One region of the Sphaerisporangium sp. NPDC005288 genome, then DNA from elsewhere that is predicted to be linked to it. Evidence: riboswitches for the same ligand, from Rfam matches in the RefSeq annotation. Region 1 holds a riboswitch; each other region holds the start of a gene.
The links. A riboswitch is a leader RNA that binds a small molecule or an ion and turns the genes downstream of it on or off. The one in region 1 is predicted to bind thiamine pyrophosphate.
Positions count from the first base shown of each region.

Region 2: linked by a shared signal. The riboswitch ahead of tenA (thiaminase II) and the one ahead of thiO (glycine oxidase ThiO) in region 1 are both predicted to bind thiamine pyrophosphate.
Region 3: linked by a shared signal. The riboswitch ahead of ABZU32_RS22080 (cytosine permease) and the one ahead of thiO (glycine oxidase ThiO) in region 1 are both predicted to bind thiamine pyrophosphate.

Region 1 is NZ_JBEXGT010000025.1:35,276-41,801, reverse strand. Features, by position in the region: gene pknB (Stk1 family PASTA domain-containing Ser/Thr kinase) at 1-1,811, opposite strand, end outside; gene ABZU32_RS23375 (thiazole synthase) at 1,905-2,663, opposite strand; gene thiS (sulfur carrier protein ThiS) at 2,794-2,994, opposite strand; gene thiO (glycine oxidase ThiO) at 3,057-4,220, opposite strand; TPP riboswitch at 4,214-4,326, opposite strand; gene ABZU32_RS23360 (FAD-dependent oxidoreductase) at 4,514-5,683, shown strand; gene ABZU32_RS23355 (Rv2175c family DNA-binding protein) at 5,774-6,106, shown strand; gene thiE (thiamine phosphate synthase) at 6,084-6,526, shown strand, end outside.
Region 2 is NZ_JBEXGT010000005.1:205,785-212,310, reverse strand. Features, by position in the region: gene ABZU32_RS07475 (ATP-binding protein) at 1-158, shown strand, start outside; gene ABZU32_RS07470 (hypothetical protein) at 134-823, shown strand; gene ABZU32_RS07465 (hypothetical protein) at 952-1,479, opposite strand; gene ABZU32_RS07460 (hypothetical protein) at 1,520-1,765, opposite strand; gene ABZU32_RS07455 (hypothetical protein) at 2,834-3,433, shown strand; TPP riboswitch at 3,443-3,553, shown strand; gene tenA (thiaminase II) at 3,546-4,244, shown strand; gene ABZU32_RS07445 (hypothetical protein) at 4,471-5,655, opposite strand; gene corA (magnesium/cobalt transporter CorA) at 5,914-6,526, opposite strand, start outside.
Region 3 is NZ_JBEXGT010000023.1:22,912-29,437, reverse strand. Features, by position in the region: gene ABZU32_RS22090 (PAS domain S-box protein) at 1-1,859, opposite strand, end outside; gene ABZU32_RS22085 (methylated-DNA--[protein]-cysteine S-methyltransferase) at 2,021-2,584, shown strand; gene ABZU32_RS22080 (cytosine permease) at 2,650-4,002, opposite strand; TPP riboswitch at 3,993-4,119, opposite strand; gene ABZU32_RS22075 (rhodanese-like domain-containing protein) at 4,144-4,476, opposite strand; gene ABZU32_RS22070 (DNA-formamidopyrimidine glycosylase family protein) at 4,673-5,551, opposite strand; gene ABZU32_RS22065 (LCP family protein) at 5,627-6,526, opposite strand, start outside.

The sequences.
Region 1 (6,526 bases):
TTCGTGGCGTCGGCGACCTTCTTGAACCGGACGTCGGGGATGGCGACGAGCGCCTGGCCGGGCTGGGGGTTGTCGGGCCTCTCCCACGGCCAGTGGAAGCCGGTGTCGGGCCCCTTGGAGCAGGTGAGCTGCACGTTCTGCCCGGCGGTGACCTCCGACCGCGCGGTCGGGACCTGCGCGATGATGGTGTTGGGCTGGGCGTTGTCGGTCTGCTGCACGACCGTCGGGACGAAGCCCTTCTGCCGCAGGAACGCGTCGGCCTGGTCGCACTGCATGTCGCTGACGTCCGGCATCAGCAGCCCGGCGCTCAGGACGAGCTGCACGCGGCTGCCCTCGCGGACCTTCGTGCCGACCTGCGGGCTGGTGCGCATCACCAGGCCGCGCTGGACGGTGTCACTGGGCACCCGGCTGACCGGGCCGGGGGCCAGCCCCGCCTCGGAGATCTTCGCCTGCGCGTCGCCCTGGGAGAGGTTCAGCACGTTCGGCACGGCGATCTTGACCGGGCCGGAGGAGGGGATGAGCGTGATGACCGCGTCGTTGAGGACGTCCTTGCCCGGCTCGGGATCGGTGCGCAGCACCTTGTCCTCGGCGAGCTTGTCGTCGTGCTCGGCCGGGCCGATCTTGACCGCGAAGCCCTGCCTCTCGGCCTTCTCCTTGGCGAGGGTGACGTTGAGGCCGAGCAGGTCGGGGACCTTGGTGTACCGGCCCTCGGAGAACCACCAGCCGGTGCCGGCGACCGCGCCGATCATGACGACCGCCAGCGCCGCGATGAGCCAGACCGGCCGGACGCCGCGGCGTCCGCCAGGCGGGCCCGGCGCCACCGGCGGGGCGGCCAGCATCTCGGTCTGGGAGTGGACGAGAGTGGGATGGGCCGGCGGGACGGCCTCGCGCGGCATCACGCCGGTCTCGCGGAGCATCGAGGGGGACGTCGCGCCGGCGGGCGGGACGTGCGGCCCGGGGTCGCGCGGCAGCGTGCGGTGGGCCTCGACGGCGGCGACCAGCATGGCCGTGGCGTCGGCCGGACGGCGCGCGGGGTCGCGGTCGGTCGCCGAGAGCACCAGCGCGTCCAGCGCCTGCGGCGTGCCCGGGACGACCGCCGAGGGCGCGGGGACCCGGTCGTGGACGTGGCGGTAGGCCACCGACATGGGGCTCTCGCCCTGATAGGGCTGCTGCCCGGTCAGCAGCTCGAACAGCAGCACCCCCGCGGCGTACACGTCGCTGCGCGCGTCGGCCACCCCGGCGGTCACCTGCTCGGGCGACATGTACGCGATGGTGCCGATCATCACGCCGGTCTTGGTCTGGTTGCCCGCCTCGATCGCGCGGGCCAGCCCGAAGTCGACGACCTTGACCCGGCCGTCGTCGGTGAGCAGGACGTTCTCGGGCTTGACGTCCCGGTGCACCATGCCGGCCTGGTGGGCCGCGCCGAGGGCGGCCAGCACCGGGATGAGGATCTCCAGGGCCTCGCGGGCGGGAAGGCGCCCCCGCCGGCGGAGCACGTCGCGCAGGGTGCGCCCGGGGACGTACTCCATCGACAGGTAGACGTTGCCGGCGTCGGTGCCCTGGTCGAAGACGTGCACGACGTTCGGGTGCGACAGGCTGGCGACGGACTTGGCCTCGCCGATGAAGCGGCGGACGAAGTCGGGGTCCTCGGCGAGCGAGGGGTGCATGACCTTCAGGGCGACCGTGCGGTCGAGCCGGACGTCCAGGGCCAGGTAGACAGCGGCCATGCCGCCCCGGGCGATGCGGGATTCGACCCGGTACCGCCCGTCCAGCAGCCGCCCTAGAAGGGGGTCCGCAACCGTCGTGTCCACGGGAGTGAGTTTACGGGCGGTTTGCCGGGGGGAGGGCAAGCACATCCCAAACCGATGCCGACATGTTCTCCCGTCCCCAAGGGGTCATCGTTGTCACCTGGCACGCGGCTCGATCGCCGGCGAGGAGGCCTCAGCGTACCGCCGCCGGGGGATCCGGCCGGCGAGGCGCGCCATGCGACCTGCCAGAACGGCCTCGCGCATCGCCGACGCCATCAGGCCGGGCCGCTGGGCGCGGGTGACGGCGCTGGCGAGCAGGACCGCGTCGCATCCTAGCTCCATCGCCAGGGCCGCGTCGCTCGCCGTGCCGATGCCGGCGTCCAGGATCACCGGGACGGCCGCCGCCTCGACGATCAGCTCGATGTTGTGCGGGTTGCGGATGCCGAGACCCGAGCCGATCGGGGAGCCCAGGGGCATCACCGCCGCGCACCCCGCCTGCTCCAGCCGCCGCGCGAGCGCCGGGTCGTCCCCGATGTAGGGCAGGACGACGAACCCGTCGGCGACCAGCCGCTCGGCGGCGTCGAAGGTCTCGATGGGATCGGGGAGCAGCGTGCGCTCGTCGTTGATGACCTCCAGCTTCACCCAGTCGGTGCCGAGCGCCTCGCGCGCCAGACGCGCGGTCAGCACGGCCTCGCCCGCGGTGAAGCAGCCCGCCGTGTTGGGCAGCACCTTGACGCCCCGGCCGCGCAGCACGTCCAGCACCGACCCCCGGGCCGCCGGGTCCAGGCGCCGCATGGCGACCGTGGTGATCTCGGTGGCGGAGGCGGCCAGCGCCTGGTCCAGGACGTCCAGCGAGGGCGCGCCCCCCGTCCCCATGATCAGCCGGGAGGTGAACTTCTCCCCGGCGATGACCAGCGCGTCGCCCGCCTCGTCGAGGTCGTGCCCCGGCGCCGGGTGCGCACCGGTGCGGTCGAGGTCGTCCCCGGGCGCGCTGGTGGCGCCGCTCCGGTGGATGTCGTGTCCCGCCGCGGGGCCGGCGCCGTGGTCAGCCACCTTGCACCGCCGTCAGCACCTCGACGCGGTCGTGCTCGCTGAGCGTGGTGGACTGCCACGCGCCGCGCCGCACCACCTCGTCGTTCACCGCCACCGCGACGCCCGCGCCCGACGAGGTCAGCTCCTGGACCGCCCGGGCGACGGTCGCCCCGGCGGGCAGGTCGCAGGACACACCGTTGATCATCACATTCATCGCCGTTCCGGGGCGGGAGTTCCCTGGCCGCCGCCAGGGCGCGCGCCCCGTTCCTCCTTCGTTCATCGGTGGGCCTCGGTGAAGCGCAGAGGGGAGCAGAGCGCCGCGAGAGGGACGAGCCCCGGGTCGGGGTCGCCGGCCACCAGCTCGGCGGTGAGCGGGCACAGCAGGACGCCGCCCCGGTGGTGGCCGGTGGCCAGCACCAGCCCGTCCACGCCGCTCGGGCCGATCACCGGCAGGTTGTCCGGCGTCCCCGGGCGCAGCCCCGCCGCCAGGTCGACCACCTCCAGCTCGGTGATCCCGGGCACCAGCTCGCGGGCGTCGCGCAGCAGCTCCCACAGCGCCCCGGCGGTCACCCGGGTGTCGAACCCCATCTCCTCCTGCGTGGCGCCGAGCACGATCTCGCCGTCGCCGCGCGGCACGAGGTAGGCACGCGAACCGTGCACGACGCCGCGCACGCACCGGCCGAGGAACCCCGGAGCGCCGCGCAGCCGCATGATCTGCCCCTTGACCGGGCGCACCGGAGGGAGCACCTCGGGGGGCAGGCCCGGAAGGGAGCCCGACCACGCCCCCGCCGCCAGGACGACCAGCCCGGCGCCGATCGCCGCGCCGCTCGCGCACCGCACCCCCCGCACGGGCCCGTCCGCGGAGAGCAGCCCCGTCACGCGGTCGGCGACCACCGGCACGCCGCGGCGCGCCAGCGCGGCGAGCAGGGCGGCCGTGACGCGGCGGGGATCCACCCAGGCGTCGCCGGCGACCAGGATGCCGCCTCGGACGGAGGGGGCGAGCATCGGCTCGGCACGGCGGCACTCCCGCCCGGTGAGCCGCTGGACGGGCAGCGACAGCTTCTCCAGGAAGCCGGCCACCTCGGACAACGCCGCCAGGTCGTCCGCGCCGAAGGCCACGTCGAGCGTGCCCTCGCCGCGGTGGTCGACGTCCACCCCCGACTCCGCCGACAGCTCGGCGGCGAACGCCGGCCAGCGGGCCAGCGAGGCCAGGCCGAGCCGCAGCAGGGGCTCCTCGGTGTAGGCGACCTCGCTGACCGGGGCGAGCATCCCGGCCGCCGCGTGCGAGGCGCCCGAGCCGGGCGCGGGGTCGACGACGATGACGGAACGCCCGCGCCGGGCGGCGCGCCAGGCGATCGAGAGCCCGATGATGCCGCCGCCCACGACGATCATGTCGGCGTGCCGCGCGGCGTCGGCCGGGGGCGCGTTCGACACCTGCATCTGAGTCCGCTCCCTTCGCCGGCATGACCCGGATCAGGTTCGTGGCGGTCGAGGGCCCTCAGCCCTCCTCTCAGCCCGGTTTCGCCGGACTCCCGCGCGTGGTGGACCCAGCCTAATCCCGTCCCGGCGCGGCCGGGGACGGCGGGAGAGCCGGGAGACGCGGTCTGTTTCCGCCCTGGTACGGCATCGCCACCCGCTTGAGTGGTCTCATCACTGCCCGTATGGGACAGTGAGCCAATTTGTTACCAAATCGCCGTTGGCGAGTTACCGTCCTGGCCGCTTAGGGTCAGGTTGTGAATCATGTCGTGGTGGTGGGGGCCGGACTGGCCGGCGTGCGCAGTGTCGAGGCGCTACGGGCGCGCGGATACCGAGGGCGCGTCACTCTGATCGGCGAGGAGGCCCATCGGCCGTACGACCGGCCTCCGCTGTCCAAGGCCGTGCTGCTGGGCGAGCTGGACTCGACGGTCGTCGACTCCGATCTCGGCGCGCTGGACGTCGATCTGCGCACCAACGTCTCCGCCAAGGGGCTTCGCGAGGGCGCCCTGGAGACCACCGAGGGCGAACTGGAGTACGACGGCCTGGTCATCGCCACCGGCGCCACCCCCGTCCGGCTACGCGGCGAGGGCACCCAGCACGTGCTGCGCACCATCGACGACTCCCTGGCCCTGCGCGCCGCGCTCGTGCCCGAGTGCCGCGTCGCGATCGTCGGCGCAGGGTGGATCGGCGCCGAGGTCGCCACCGCGGCCCGCCGCGCCGGCTGCGAGGTGACCGTCGTCGAGGCCGCCGAGTCACCGCTGGCCGTGGCCCTCGGGCCCGAGGTCGGCGCCCGCACCGCCTCCTGGTACGCCGAGGCGGGCATCGACCTGCGACTCGGCACGATGGTCGGTTCGATCGACCCCGGCGGGCTGACCATGATGGACGGCTCGTGGATCCCGGCCGACGTCGTGGTAACCGGCGTCGGCGTGCGCCCGAACGTCGCCTGGCTGGCCGGCTCGGACGTCGAGATCGACAACGGCGTCCTGGTCGACGAGCACCTGCGCACCTCCATGGAGGGCGTCGTCGCGGCCGGAGACTGCGCCAACTGGTGGTCGCGGCGCTTCGGCCGGCGCATGCGCGTCGAGCACTGGGACACCGCCCTGAACGCCCCCGAGACCGCGGTGGCCACCCTGCTCGGCCAGTCCGCCGTGTACGACCCGGTGCCCTATTTCTGGTCCGAGCAGTTCGGCCGCATGGTGCAGTACGCCGGCCACCACGACGGGGGCCGGCTGGTGCTGCGCGGCGACCCCGAGACCGACCGCAAGTGGGCGGCGTGCTGGTTCACCGCGGACGACCGGCTGGCCGCCATCCTCACCGTCGACCGTCCCCGTGACCTGGTCCAGGGCCGCCGCATCGTCGAGGGCGGGCAAAGAGTCGACGTTGATCGGGCGATCGACCCCTCGATACCCTTGCGCGACTGCTTGTGACCCCCTGCGGGTGTTTGAGAAGAGGCGCGACGTGGTAGTTGTGGTTCCGTGACGCTTTCTGTTGCACAGATCGACCGCGAGACTGATCAAATGGTGGGGGAGTGGCTCCCCCTCACGGAAGTGGGCAGGCGGCTCGGGCTCAGCACCGGGCGCGCCAAGCAGCTTCTGAAGGACAAGAAGCTCATCGGCGTCCGCCGCGGCGGCCCAGAGCCCGAGGTCCCCGCGAAGTTCATCGCCGGCGACGACGTGGTGAAGGGCCTGCCGGGCACCCTCACCGTGCTGTCCGACTCCGGCTACGAGGACGTCGAGGCCCTGCGGTGGCTGTTCACCGCCGACGACTCCCTGCCGGGAGCCCCCATCGACGCGATCGTCGCCGGTCGGCACACCGAGGTGAAAAGGCGTGCCCAGGCGCTCGCTTTCTGACGCCAGGCTCTACCTCTGCACCGACGGGCGCCGCCGCCAAGGCGATCTCGACCAGTTCCTGGACGCCGTCCTCGCCTCGGGCGTGGACGTCGTCCAACTGCGCGAGAAGGGTCTGGAGGCCCGCGAGGAGCTCGCGCTGCTGGAGGTGTTCCGCGCGGCCTGCGACAGGCACGGGGCGTTGCTGGCGGTCAACGACCGGGCCGACATCGCCTACGCCGCGCGCCCCGACGTGCTGCACCTCGGCCAGGACGACCTGCCCGTGGCGGTCGCGCGCGACATCCTCGGCCCGGACGTCCTGATCGGCCGCTCGACCCACAGCGACGCCGAGGCCTCCGCCGCGGCGGTCGAGGAGGGCGTCGACTACTTCTGCTGCGGGCCGATCTGGCCGACGCCCACCAAGCCGGGCCGTTTCGCTCCGGG
Region 2 (6,526 bases), on a different contig from region 1:
CCGGAGGCGACTGCGCGGTGTACCCGGCGAGGTCATCGTCCACTGGCGCCCTCGGAAAGGCCGTCGGATTCGCTCTCGGCACCTCCTTGCTGATCCCCGTCCTGTTCTCGCAAGTCGCTGAGATCATGACCACGTGCACACCGTTCATATGGCGGTGACCCGTCAGGTCACCGCCCGTCTGGCCTTCCTCGCCGCCCTGAAGCAATTCCTTTCCGCCTTCTGCGCCGGTAGGACAGGCCAGGGCCGAGGAGAACTGCACAGGATCCTCGAACGGGGGATGTGGGTGTTCGGTGACGCCTACGCGTTGACGGTCAGCGATCGGGACTTGGACATGGTGCTGGCACGCCATCTCAAGGAGATGGGTCGTGAGCCGGAGGACGGCAGGATCGTGGACCTCATGCTGGGGAGGGCCCATCGGGGGAGTTCGGGGCGAGAGCACCTTGTCGTCGAGCTCAAGGCTCCTAGGGTCAAGATCGGGCAGCTCGAGGTGGCGCAGATCAAGAGCTATGCCCAAGCCGTGGCCGGTGACGCGCAGTTTCGTGACGCTCGTGTTTGCTGGGACTTCTGGGTGGTCTCCACCGAGATGGACGACGTCGTGCGACGGGACGCCGCGGCGCCCAACCGTCCGCCCGGCTGCATCGCCGAGTGGGAAGGCGGCATTCGCATATGGGCTCGCACCTGGAGCGAGATCATTGATGATTGCGAGGAACGCCTCCACTTCTACCGCGAGCGGCTGAACCACGACCCGGCCACCGAACACGCCGTTGAGTACCTCCAGCGGGTGCACGGTGACCTCACACCTGAGGCGGTCAGCGCCGTCTGACCCGGTTGAGGGCGAGGTCTTGGTCAGAGCTGGGTTGTACGGGCTCTGCGGCTCCGGTGGGTGTGGTGAGGCGGGGACGCCGGCTGTGCGTGCTCGGGCGGGAGCCTCACCAGGTCAGAGTCGGCTCGCTACGTTCGGTCTTTGCGGTGATCTGGGCGGGCAGGCAGGCGGCGGCTGTGAGCGGTTTGCACCGTGGCCCTGTCTGAGTGGGCCGCCTGGGGTGTTCTCCGTGGGCGGGGCGTCCGGCATCCATGGCCGCCGGCTCGCGTCGCGCCGCGTCCTCTCAACAGCAGCCACATCGCGGCGCAGATGAGATCGCCCGCCAGCAGCGCCGTGACCCAGCCCGGAGACAGACCCGCGCGAGGGGCGAGGTACATCAGCACCGCTGGGGCGAGGAGCAGCAGCAGTGCCGCGACGGCGACGCATCCGAGCATGGTGATCGCGCCGCGGGTCGCCGGGGCGGGCACGCGGGCGTGCAACTCGCCCTGCAGTTCGCCTCGGAACGGCCGGGCGGTGATGACCAGCCGCGCCAGGGCGGCGGGCGGATCCTCCGGCGCGGAGTCGGTCACCGGCGCGGAGTCGGCCACCGGTGCCGAGGCGATCGCCGGCGCGGCGGCGGGCGCCGGCGCGGGGGTCAGGGGCTGGTCGGGGGGCATCGGTGCGGGCTCCGTGGACGTCGGGGCGGCGGGGCCTGGCTCATCGGGCCTTCCCGCCGGCGGTGTGGTCGTCGGACCAGAACTCGATCAGTTCCTCGGCGGTGAGCTGGTGCGGCGGACGCGCGGGAGGGGTGCGGCCCGTGCGGACGGCCCAGGTGGTGACCAACAGCCCGAGGAGCTCGGCGTCCAGCCGTGCCTGGCGAGACTGCGGCGTCGCGCGGCGCGGGGACTCGGCACCCGCGCGGGCCGTACGAGTGGCGCGGGTGACGGTGGCGTAGGACAGCATCGACTTCTCTCTCTCGGGGTGAAGGGGTGCCGAACCAACGATGGAGGACGCCGCGCGGGGCCACGACCGACCCAAACATCTCCGGACGACTCCGGAGCCTATGGCCCGGGACCGACGTTTCCCGGCTCCTCGCCCACCGTCGCCGGGATGTCTTCCACCGGGACCATCCCGACCTATCCGGATCCATCCGGATTTGTTCGGTGGCCTGCGGATTCTCCCAGCGGAACGTCCGGCGCCACGTCCGGACAAGGTGGAATTCAGGTTCGGCCGTCAGATTGCCCCGGTTGGTGCAACCATGACTCCATTACCTGACGTAGATCGTCGATCACTCATTCGGCGGAGGGCATGACTGGACATCACCCCGGCGTGGCGGCCTTCATCGGCCGGCTGAACGACCTGCGGGAACTGGCCGGCATACCGTCCCTCGCCGAACTACGCCGGCTGTCTCACGCGCCCGCCGAAGATGGCCGGCGGTCGAGAGAGCTGGCCGAGAGCACCACGCACGACATCCTCACCGGCAAGCGCAACGGGCTGCCCCCATGGCCATGGGTGGCGTCGTTCGTGAGCGCCTGCCACCGGGCCGCGGCCGACACAGGGCTGGACGTCACGGCCTTCGGCGGCCTCGCCGACTGGCACTCCCGCTGGTGCGCCGCACGCCCTTCCCTCTCCACCGGCGCCGAGCCGTCTCCGTCCCCCGCTCCGGCAGGCCCACCTGCCGCGACCTCCCTCACCGAGTTTCCGGGCGCCTTCGCCCCAGCAGGGTTTTCCGCCGCACCGGCCACCGAGCCTCCGCTCGCGCCGCCCCGTTTCCCACCCGTCCAGAATGAGCCCTTCGCGGTACCCGGGTGGCCTCCTGACCTCGCTGCCCATGCCCCTGCCTCAGCGTTCGAGTGGCCATACCCCGTCGCGCATGTGGAGAGCCCTCTGCCGGCCCCCCTCCACGCGGAGCCCTTCCCGGTACCCGGATGGCCGCCAGACCCTGTTGCCCATGTGGAGAGCCGCCCACCGGCACCCGTCCACACCGATCCCTCCCCAGCGGCCGGATGGCCGCCTGACCTCGTTGCCCCTGTGGAGGGCCCTCCACCGGCGCCCCGTAAGGCCGATCCGCCGATCTCGGTGCCGATGCGGCGCTATCTACGGTGGTTCGGCCGCACCGGCGCCCGTCTGGTCCGGCACGCCGAGGCCGGCGACGCCCAGGCATGCCTGCGCCTGTGGGTCATCACCCTGCTCCACGACCGGCTCGCCGAGGCCCGCGACTGGCTCCACCAGGCCGCCGCGGCGGGAGACGACGAAGCGGTGCGGCTGCGCACTCACCCGGCACCGCGCAAGGCGGCGACCGAACTGGCGTACGTCTACGCGACCGCCTACGAGACCGAGGGCAACAAGATCAGCCTCGCCATCTTCTTCTACCAACTCGCCGGGCGCCACGGCCACGCGGAGGCCGCTTTCCAGCTCGCGGCGATCCATGCGGGCCGTGGCCATCAATGGCTGGCCGCCACCTGGTTCAGCCGCGCCGCCGATGCCGGGCATCCGCAGGCGTCCGGCAGGTTCACCGCGATCTCCGGGGCAATCAGCGGCGGCGATCTGGACGACGACCACACGATGCTGGCCGAGCTCGCGAGGGAGTGGAGGCAGGAGCACTCCCGGTGGGGGGCCTCGACGGTCTAGGCTCGAGCCGAGAGTGGACGCGGGAGTCCGGTGGACCGGGCTGAGAGTGCGGCTGGGTGGCCGCAGACCGCTGGAACCTGTCCGGGTCATGCCGGCGTAGGGAGTTGTGCACATGACGACGTCCGAATCCGTCGTTCCGTCGCAGGCGCGGCCGTACAGCGAGGAGCTGTGGGAGGCCATCGCGCCGACGTACAAGGCCATCCTCGACCACCCGTTCATCAGGGGACTGGTGGACGGGACGCTGCCGCGCGCGGCGTTCCGGCACTTCGTCGTGCAGGACTCGCACTACCTGCGGGACTACGCCCGCGCGCTGGCCCTGTGCGCGGCCAAGGCGCCCCGTGAGGAGGACGTGCGGGCCTTCGCGAGCGACGCGGTGGGGGCAATCGCCGCCGAGCAGGAGATGCACGCCGCGTTCATGGCCGACCTCGGCGGGTCGGCCGAGCAGGCCGCCGGGCAGCCGGTGGGGCCCACCACACGCGCCTACACCAGCTACCTGCTGGCGACGGTGTACGGCGGGTCGTTCCTGGACGGGCTCGCGGCGGTGCTGCCCTGTTATTGGATCTACGCCCGGGTGGGCGAGGCGCTGATGAAAGAGTCCTCACCCGACCCGCTGTACCGCCGGTGGATCGCCACCTACGGGGACGAGACCTTCCAGAGCGTGGTGCGCCGGGTGGTGTCCCTCGCCGACCACGCGGGCGCCGAGGCGACCGGCGGCCAGCGCACCCGGGCGCTGGAGCACTTCGTCACCACCTCGCGCTACGAGTGGATGTTCTGGGACGCCGCCTGGCGCGCGGAGACCTGGCCCGTCTGACCGGGCGCGGCGCGTTCGCGATCGGGTGGGAGCCGTCGTCATGGTCCTGCCGGCGCATGACGGGTGCGCCGACGTCGTCGCCGCGTGACCGGACGGGGCCTCCACCCGGAACATGATCTTCGGCGGCAGGCCCATGCTGTGGCCACCGGGCATTCGTGCCCCCGCGACCACACGGAGGTCTGTGCCGAACGAGACGGGGGCGCGGTCCGGACGGGCGAGGGCGGGGTCAGCGGCGGGTCCAGATCCAGGCGTGGCCGTCCTCGTCGTAGTCCGGCTCGCCGCCGACGGCGATCGCCGGGACGCCGCCAGGCCCGGCCGCCAGGCCGTACACGGCCGGGCTCGACCGGTGCGGGGTCCGCTCGACGGTCCAGTGTCCGGCGGCGTAGTGCACGATCACGTCGCCGCCGCGTCCACCGCCGATCCAGACGCCGCCGCGCCCGTCGGCCGCGACGGCCGTGAAAGCGGGGAGGCGGGAGGCCGGGACGACGGGCGCGGTCCACCGCGACCCGTCCCACGTGAACAGGACGTTCTCCGGGGGCTCACCCGGCCGGTTCACTCGGCCCACGGCCCACGCCTCGCCTGAGGGACTCACCGCCACGCCGGTCAAGTGGCCCTCCCCCGCGGCCGGGGCGGCGGGCAGCGGGGCGGCGGCCCAGCGCTCACCGTCCCAGCGCGTGATCGCGGGATGCCCGCCCGCCACGCCGACCGCCCACACCTCGCGCGGCGACGACGCGCCGAAGGCCTCCACCTCCATGCCGCCCGGGGATGCGAGCTCTCGCCACACCCCGCCCGACCAGTGCGCCAGGAAGGGCGTCTCACCGTCCTCGGTGAGCACCCCGGCCGTCCACGCCTCGCGGGCCCCGGTCACCGCCGCCGCCCGCAGGAGGCGCCCGCGCGGACCGGCCGGGCCGCCCATGCTCACCCAGCCCCCGCCCTGCCGGCGCCACGCGCGGGCGTCCCCGGTGAAGATCCACGGGACGCGACTGCCGGGTGCGGCCGAAACGGTGCGGATCGCGACGTCCCTGACCGGGGCGGCCACCTCCCGCCAGGACCGGCCGTCCCAGTGCCTGATCAGCGCGGCGCCCTCGTCGTGGTGGCCCGCGGCCCAGGCGTCGTCCTCGGCGAGCACCAGGGCGGTGTTCATGGAGCCGCCCCACTCGTGCACGCCGGTGGCGACCCACTCGGCCTCACCCTGGACGACGGACAGCGGGGTGGTGGGGCCCGCCGCCACGGACGGGGCGGGGTCGGGCACCCCAACAGCGCTCGGGCCGGGCGTGCCGGCCGAGGACCCGGACAGCACGGGGGTCGCAGAGGGCGCCGGGGCACCGGGGCGGGCGGTGGAGGCGCACGCGGCCAGGGACAGAGCGATGGTCATCGCCAGAAGCACCGCCGCCGGCGCGCGCCTGCTCATCTGGGGATCGTACGGCCATACGGGGCACCGGGCGGGGTCGCCGGGATTGTCACCGACGAGCAGAGGTCGCCAGGTTGGTCGCCGGTGGGCCCCGGTCGACGGGATCGACACCACCGGGCGCGCGGGCATCGGGCTCGCCGCCGCCGGAGTTGTCGCCGGCGGCCCCGGTCGCCGGGATCGTCATCCAGGGGTTGCGGCCGGCGGATCGCCGGCCGCCGTCACGGCTGCCGTGCCGGCACGCGGCGGGCTGCCCGGAGGTCAGAGCCAGCTGTTGCGGCGGAAGCCGCGGTAGAGGAGGGAGCAGATGACGAGCATGACGCCGATGACGAGGGGATAGCCCCAGACGGCGTTCAGTTCGGGCATGTGCTTGAAGTTCATGCCGTAGATGCCGGCGATCATCGTGGGCACGGAGACGATGGCCACCCAGGCGGAGATCTTGCGCATGTCCTCGTTCGCCAGGGCGTTGGACCTGGCCAGGGCCGCCTGCAGGATGGAGTTGCACAGCTCGTTGGACGACTCGACCTGCTCGCAGACCCGTGAGAGGTGGTCGACGACGTCGCGGAAGTACTCGCGCATCTCGGAGGGGATCATGCGGCGCTGCGGCAGGGCCCCGAGCGGCGTCTGGAGCGGCGTGACCGCGCGCTTCATCTCGATCATCTCGCGCTTGAGCTGGTAGATGCGGCCGATGTCGCGGGAGCTGACGTCGGCGAAGACGGCCGCCTCGACCTCCTCCAGCTCGGCCTGCATCTGGTCGGCGACCGACAGGTAGCGGTCGACGACGTGGTCGGCGATGGCGTGCAGGACGCCGGAGGGGCCGCGGGAGAGCAGCTTGGGCTTGTCCTCCAGGCGGCCGCGCACGTCCGCGAGCGGA
Region 3 (6,526 bases), on a different contig from region 1:
TAGGCGTCGGCGATGCTCAAAACGAATCGCATTCGGGTGCCACCGCCGGGACGCGCGTGCGCGGTCACCTCACCGCCCTGCGCACGGGCGAGGGTGCGCGCGATGTAAAGCCCGAGCCCCACGCCGCCGAAACGCCGGCGGTCGCCGCTGTCGGCCTGGACGAACCGCTCGAAGACCCGCTCGCGGTCCTCCGGCGCGATGCCGACCCCCTCGTCGTCCACGGCCAGGACGACGCGGCCGTCCTCCGGCCAGGCCAGCACCCTGATCAGGCCGCCGTCCGGCGAGTACTTGAAGGCGTTCTCCAGCAACTGGCCGAGCAGGATGTCGGTGGCCAGGGCGTCCCCGTCGACCAGCGGCAGGTCGCCCGGGATGTCCACCTCCACGTGGTGCCGGTCGGACAGCACCGGCATGCCCAGCGTCGCCGCGCGCACGCGCTCGCCCAGGTCGAAGCTCTCCAGCCGGATCTTGAACTTCTCCCCGCCCGCCCGCGCGCCGAGGAGCAGATGGTCCATGAGCCGGCCGAGGTCGCGCGCCCGCTCGGCGATGGTGCGCACGGCCGAGCGCCGCTCGACGTCCGACAGCTTGTCCCACCGCGCGTCCAGGGTGCTGGCGAAGCCCTGGACGACCGTGATCGGGGTGCGCAGCTCGTGGCTGGTGGTGGCCAGGAACAGGTCCTTGGCCTCCTCGAGCTCCTTGGCCAGCGTCACGTCGCGGAAGTCCACGACGACCTCCGCGGTCTCGCCGATCCCGGCGCTGACCACGTCCAGCCAGCGGCCGGAGGGGAGCTGCGTGGTGAGCTTCTCGCCGGGCCCGGGCAGCGGGAACGGCGGGTGGACGCCGATCACCTCCGCCGCCGTCAGGCCGGTCAGCTCCTCCGCGGCGGGGTTCCACTGGGTGACCCGCCCGCCCCCGTCGAGCACGGCGATGCCGTCCGCGCTGGCGTCGACGACGGCGCGCTCGTGCGCCCGCTGCCGCACCGCGTCCTGGTAGGCCATGGCGTTGGCGAGCGCGATGCCGGCGTGCCCGGCGAGCAGCTCCAGCAGCTCCAGCTCGATGTGGCCGGCCTTGTGCTCGGCGAACAGCGCGTACAGGGCCCCGTAGGGCCGGCCGCCGACCGCGGCGACGCCGAGCGCGATGGTGTGCAGGCCCGGCAGCTCCGACCAGATCAGCTCGTCCAGCACCGCCTGGTCGCCGGTCTCCAGCAGCACCGTCTTGCCGGTGCGCAGCAGCTTGCCGACCAGGCTGCTGTGCAGGTCGGCGGTCGCGCCCTTCACCCGCTCCGGCAGGCCGTGGGTGCTCACCAGCCGCAGCCGCTCGTCCTCGATCAGCACGAAGCCGCCCGCGTCGGCCCCGGTCAGCTCGGTGAGGCTCGCGGCGATGCGGTCCAGGACCGGCTCCAGCTCCAGCTCGGCGTTGATGTCGCCCACCACGTCGGTGAGCCGCCGCACGAGGCGCGCGCGGCGGGCGGCCCGCTCGCGGGCGACCGCGTCGTTCTCCGCCGGGTGGTAGACGCTGACGTACCCGAGCAGCGCGCCGGCCTCCGACCGCAGCGCACTGATGTCCACGCCCACGTCCAGCAGCGAGCCGTCGCAGCGCAGGCGCTTGGTGCGCAGGGAGACCGGGCCGCCGGTGCGCACCCGTTCCAGCACCGCGTTGTGCTCGGCCACCAGCTCGTCCGGCACGAGCGGCGCCCGGCGCCCGGTCATCTCGGCCGCGGACCAGCCGAACAGGCGCTCCGCCGCGGGGTTCCAGATCAGTACGGTAAGATCACGATCGAGGGTTACGACGGCATTGGGCGAGCTCGCGATGACAGCGCGGGCAAAGCCGTCATCGAGGTTCTCTCCCCTGTCGTCACTCATGACCCCCATCGTGCCCGTTTTTGCCCCCGCGCCTTGGCACTTTCGATGTGCGAATCATCGCATTCGGCGCAGCGGCCGATGACATGGGCGCCACTCCCTCCGGCACGGCCGGGAGCAGGGCTCCCTCCGATACGCTGCCGGTAGGCGAGAGGGGTACGGCCATGACGACAGGGGATCTCGAGGCCCTGGTGCGGGTGACCGCTCCCGGCTATGTGGGCGAGACCCCGCCCGAGGTGGCCTTCGGCACCACCGACACGCCGGTCGGGCCGCTCGCGCTCGCCGTCACCGCGCGCGGCGTGGTCGCGTGCAGCTACGAGAACGAGCACGTCATCTTCGCCCGCGTCTCCCGCGAGATCGGCACGTTCATCGGCCCCGACCCGCGGCGCCTGGACCCGGTGCGGCGCGAACTGGACGCCTACTTCTCCGGCAGGCTGCGCGCGTTCACCGTTCCGGTCGACCTGCGGCTGGCCACGCCCTTCGCCCGCACGGTGCTGCAGATGACGATGGCCGTGCCCTACGGCCGCGTGACGACCTACCCCGAGATCGCCGAGCGCATCGGGCGTCCGCAGGCGCTGCGCGCGATCGGCAACGCCCTGACGGCCAACCCGGTGTGCGTCATCGTCCCCTGCCACCGGGCGCTGGAGGCGCCGGGACGGCCGGGAGGTTACGCCGGCGGCCCCGCCGCCAAGGAGGCCCTGCTCCGCCTGGAGGCCGCGGCGGACTAGGCGCACTCGGTCGAGGCCGGCGACCGGCTACGACGGGGCCACCGACTACGACCAGGCGACGGGTGCTACCGGGCCACCGGCGCGTCGGTGAGGGCGGCGCCGTCGCGGGCGCGCCGCCTCAGCAGGCCCACCAGCAGCGTCGCCAGCGCCGAGACGACGAACGCGGCCAGCGCCGCGCTCATCCACGGCTCCCGCTCGAACCCGACCAGTTTTCGAAGCGCCGCCCAGCGCTCGTCCCACCACTTCAGAGTGGCCGCTCCGGTGAACACCCAGTACGCCACGAAGCCGAGCAGCCATGGGACGAGCATCGCCCAGCGCGAGGGCGCGTCCTGCGAGGTGTCCCACCGCGCGGCCCCGCCCAGCACGAAGTAGTCGACCACGAGCACGGCGAACATCGGGACGAACACCGCGCCGATCACCCCGAGGAAGGCCCCGTAGGAGTTGACGTTGGCGAACAGCGCGACACCGGTCGTCAGCACGCCCACTCCGACCGAGAAGACCCGCCGGTCGACCCGGGGCAGCAGGTTCTGCAGGGACATGGCCGTGGAGTAGACGTTGGCGAACGACTGGTCGGCCTCCCGCAGCACCAGGACGCCGAAGAACAGCGCGCCGAGCGGCACCGCGACGAACGCGTTCCACACCCGCTCAGGGTCGTTGCCGACCAGGGCGAGGGCGACGATGCCGAGCACCAGGCACGCCACCTGGGCGATCGTGTAGCCGGTGACCACCCCGGCGAACGCCGCCCGCCCGGACCGCGAGTGCCGGGCGTAGTCCGCCGCGACCGGGACCCAGGAGACCGACAGCGCGATCACGTAGTCCACGGCGGGGGCGAACGCGTTCCAGCTCCCGCCGCCCAGGTGCGGCGCCTCGCGCAGCAGCGCCACCGCGAGCCACACCATCGCGACGACCACGGCGGCCGTCACGAAGCGGCGCAGGAGGCGGATGGCGCCCAGTGGGCGGATGGTCAGGGCGATCGTCAGCGCCCCGGCCACCAGTACCCACACGGCGTACGGCACGGAGTCGCCGAAGACAGCCCGCGCACCTTGGGCGATCACCCACAGCTCGAACGCCCCCCAGCCGAGCATCTGGACGATGTTCAGCACGGTCGGCAGGTACGACAGCCGGGCCCCGAACAGCCCGCGCAGCAGCACCATCGCGGGCGCGCCCGTGCGGGCGCCTGGGATGGCCGCCAGGCCCACCATGACGGTGCCGACCAGGCTGCCCACCACGGCGGCCAGCACGGCCGCGACCATGCTCAGCGGCGCGCCGCCCAGCGGGTCGAGAAGGTACAGGGCGCCGGAGAAGCCGAGCAGGCTCACCCCGAGGTTGGCCCAGAAGGCGCCCTGGTCGAGGAATCCGAGGGTCTTCGGAGGGGCCTCGTCGAGGGTCAGGGGGACTTCATCGACGGCGGACGTCATCGCACGCTCCCTACGCCGGCATTACCCGGACAGGTTCCGGCGGTCGGCGGCGCGCCCAGCCTTCGCTGGGAACCGCCCTCTCAGCCCGGTGACGCCCGAGCTCCCGCGCTATGTATTTTGCGCGATTATTACATCCGGCCGTCAGGCGACGTAGGGCTGCCCCCCGTTCTCGGCGACCATGGGACGCCCGGCCGCCTCCCACGAGTGCATGCCGCCGCCGACGTTGACGGCCTCGCGGCCCACGTGGTTGAGCCAGGCGGTGGCCTGGGCGGACCGGCCGCCGACGCGGCACACGACGTACACCGGGACTCCGGCGGGGATCTCCTCGACCCGCTGCTGCAGCGTGCCGAGCGGTATGTGGACGGCCGTCGGGGCGTGGCCCGCCTGCCACTCGTCGGGCTCGCGCACGTCGAGCAGGTAGGCGTCGTCGGGCACGGCCCCGGCCTGGATCTCTGGGACGGTCATGCCGACCATTGTCCCCGCTTCGCGAGCCTTCCGCCCGCTAACGGAGGGTTGTCGCGCCGTGACGCCGGGAAGTTTTCCCTTCGCGCACCGGCGAAGCGCCGCAAAACACCTCAGAGCCCCCGCGCGGCCGGCCACCTGGGACCACCACTCGCGCGGCGGGAACGGCCCCGGACGAGCGGGGCCCACCGGACGAGCCGAGGCCGCCTCACTTGAGCAGCCGGGACATCCTGCGGTCGGCCAGCGGCTTGCCGCCGGTCTGGCAGGTCGGGCAGTACTGCAGGGAGGAGTCGGCGAAGGAGACCTCCCTGATCGTGTCCCCGCACACCTCGCACGGCTCTCCGGCGCGCCCGTGGACCCGCAGGCCGGACTTCTTCTCGGTCTTGAGGTCCTTGGCGGCCAGACCGCGCGACCGCTCGACGGCCTCGCGCAGGGTGGTGACGATCGCCTCGTGCAGGTCGGCGACCGCGGTGTCGCTCAGCGAGTCGGCGATCTTGAAGGGGGACATCTTGGCCGCGTGCAGCACCTCGTCGGAGTAGGCGTTGCCGATGCCCGCGATGATCTTCTGGTCGCGCAACAGCCCCTTGATCTGCGTGCGACTGCCGCTCACGATGCCCTTGAGCACGTCGGGGGTGAAGCCGGGCGCCAGCGGATCGGGGCCGAGGCTCGCGATGCCGGGCACCTCGACCGGATCGGTGACGACGTAGACGGCCAGGCGCTTCTGGGTGCCGGCCTCGGTGAGCTCGAAGCCCGGCGCCCGGCCGTCGTCCTCGGGGGCGAACCGCAGCCGCACGGCCAGCGGCCCCTTGCCCAGACGCACCGGCCTGGCCCCCGACAGGTCCTCCCGCCAGCGCAGCCAGCCGCCGCGGGCCAGGTGGGTGACGAAGTGCAGCCCGTCGCAGTCGAGGTCCAGGAACTTGCCGTGGCGGGCCACGGCGGTCACCGCCAGGCCGCCGAGCGAGGTGACCGGCGGCCGCACGGTCTTCAGGGCCTGGAAGGCCACCACGTCCACACCGGCGACCACGCGGCCGACGGCCCGCTCGCGCAGGAACTCGGCGAGCGACTCCACCTCGGGAAGCTCGGGCATGCCATCACACTAACCGCTGACCGAGGGTCCGCCCGGTGAGCGGCCGGCGGGCGCGCGTGGCCGCTCACCGCGGGCCTACTTGGTGAGCACGTCCTTGGGCACCGGCTTGTCCTCGGCCAGGGAGCCGAACAGCCGCAGCGCGCGCTGGGTGTCCCACTTGACGACCGCGGCGCCGTTGATGGTGGGCAGCGAGCCGATGGGGACGGCGGTGGCGACCGGGTCGCCGCTCATGGCCATCCCGAGCGACAGCAGGTCGAAGGTGCCCGTGCCGCCGTCGACGGCGACCGAGTCGGTGGCGGCCATCGCCAGCGGCACCGAGCGGAAGGGGTTGACCAGCACGCCGGGGCTCGCGGCCTTCTTGACCACGGCCGAGAAGAACTGCCGCTGGCGCTGGGTGCGGTCGAAGTCGGGGATCGCGCCGGTCGCCCGGGTGCGGACGAAGCCCAGCGCGGTGCCGCCCTCCATGTCCTGGCAGCCCTTCTTCAGATTGATGCCGGCCTTGGGGTCCTTGATGTTCTGCTTGACGCAGATGTTCACCCCGCCGATCGCGTCGACGATGCCGACGAAGCCGCCGAACCCGATCTCCATGTAGTGGTCGAGGCGGATGCCGGTGACCTTCTCCACGGTCTTGGCCAGCAGTTTGGGGCCGCCGAAGGCGTAGGCGGCGTTCAGCTTGTCGCTGCCGTGCCCGTCGATCGGCACGAACGAGTCGCGGGGCAGGCTGACCAGGGTCGGCCGGCCGCTGCCGGCCGGCACGTGCAGGAGCATCATCGTGTCGGTGCGCTTGCCGACGGCCCGGCCGGTGGCGAGCTTCTTGCGCTGGGCGGCCGTCAGCCCGGCCCGGCTGTCGGAGCCGACCAGCAGCCAGTCTTCGCCCGGGGTGGCCGCCGGGCGCCCGGCGTAATCGGTGAGCGAGTCCACGACGTTGAGCCGGGAGTTGATCCAGAAGAACCCGCCGACGACGAGCACGATCAG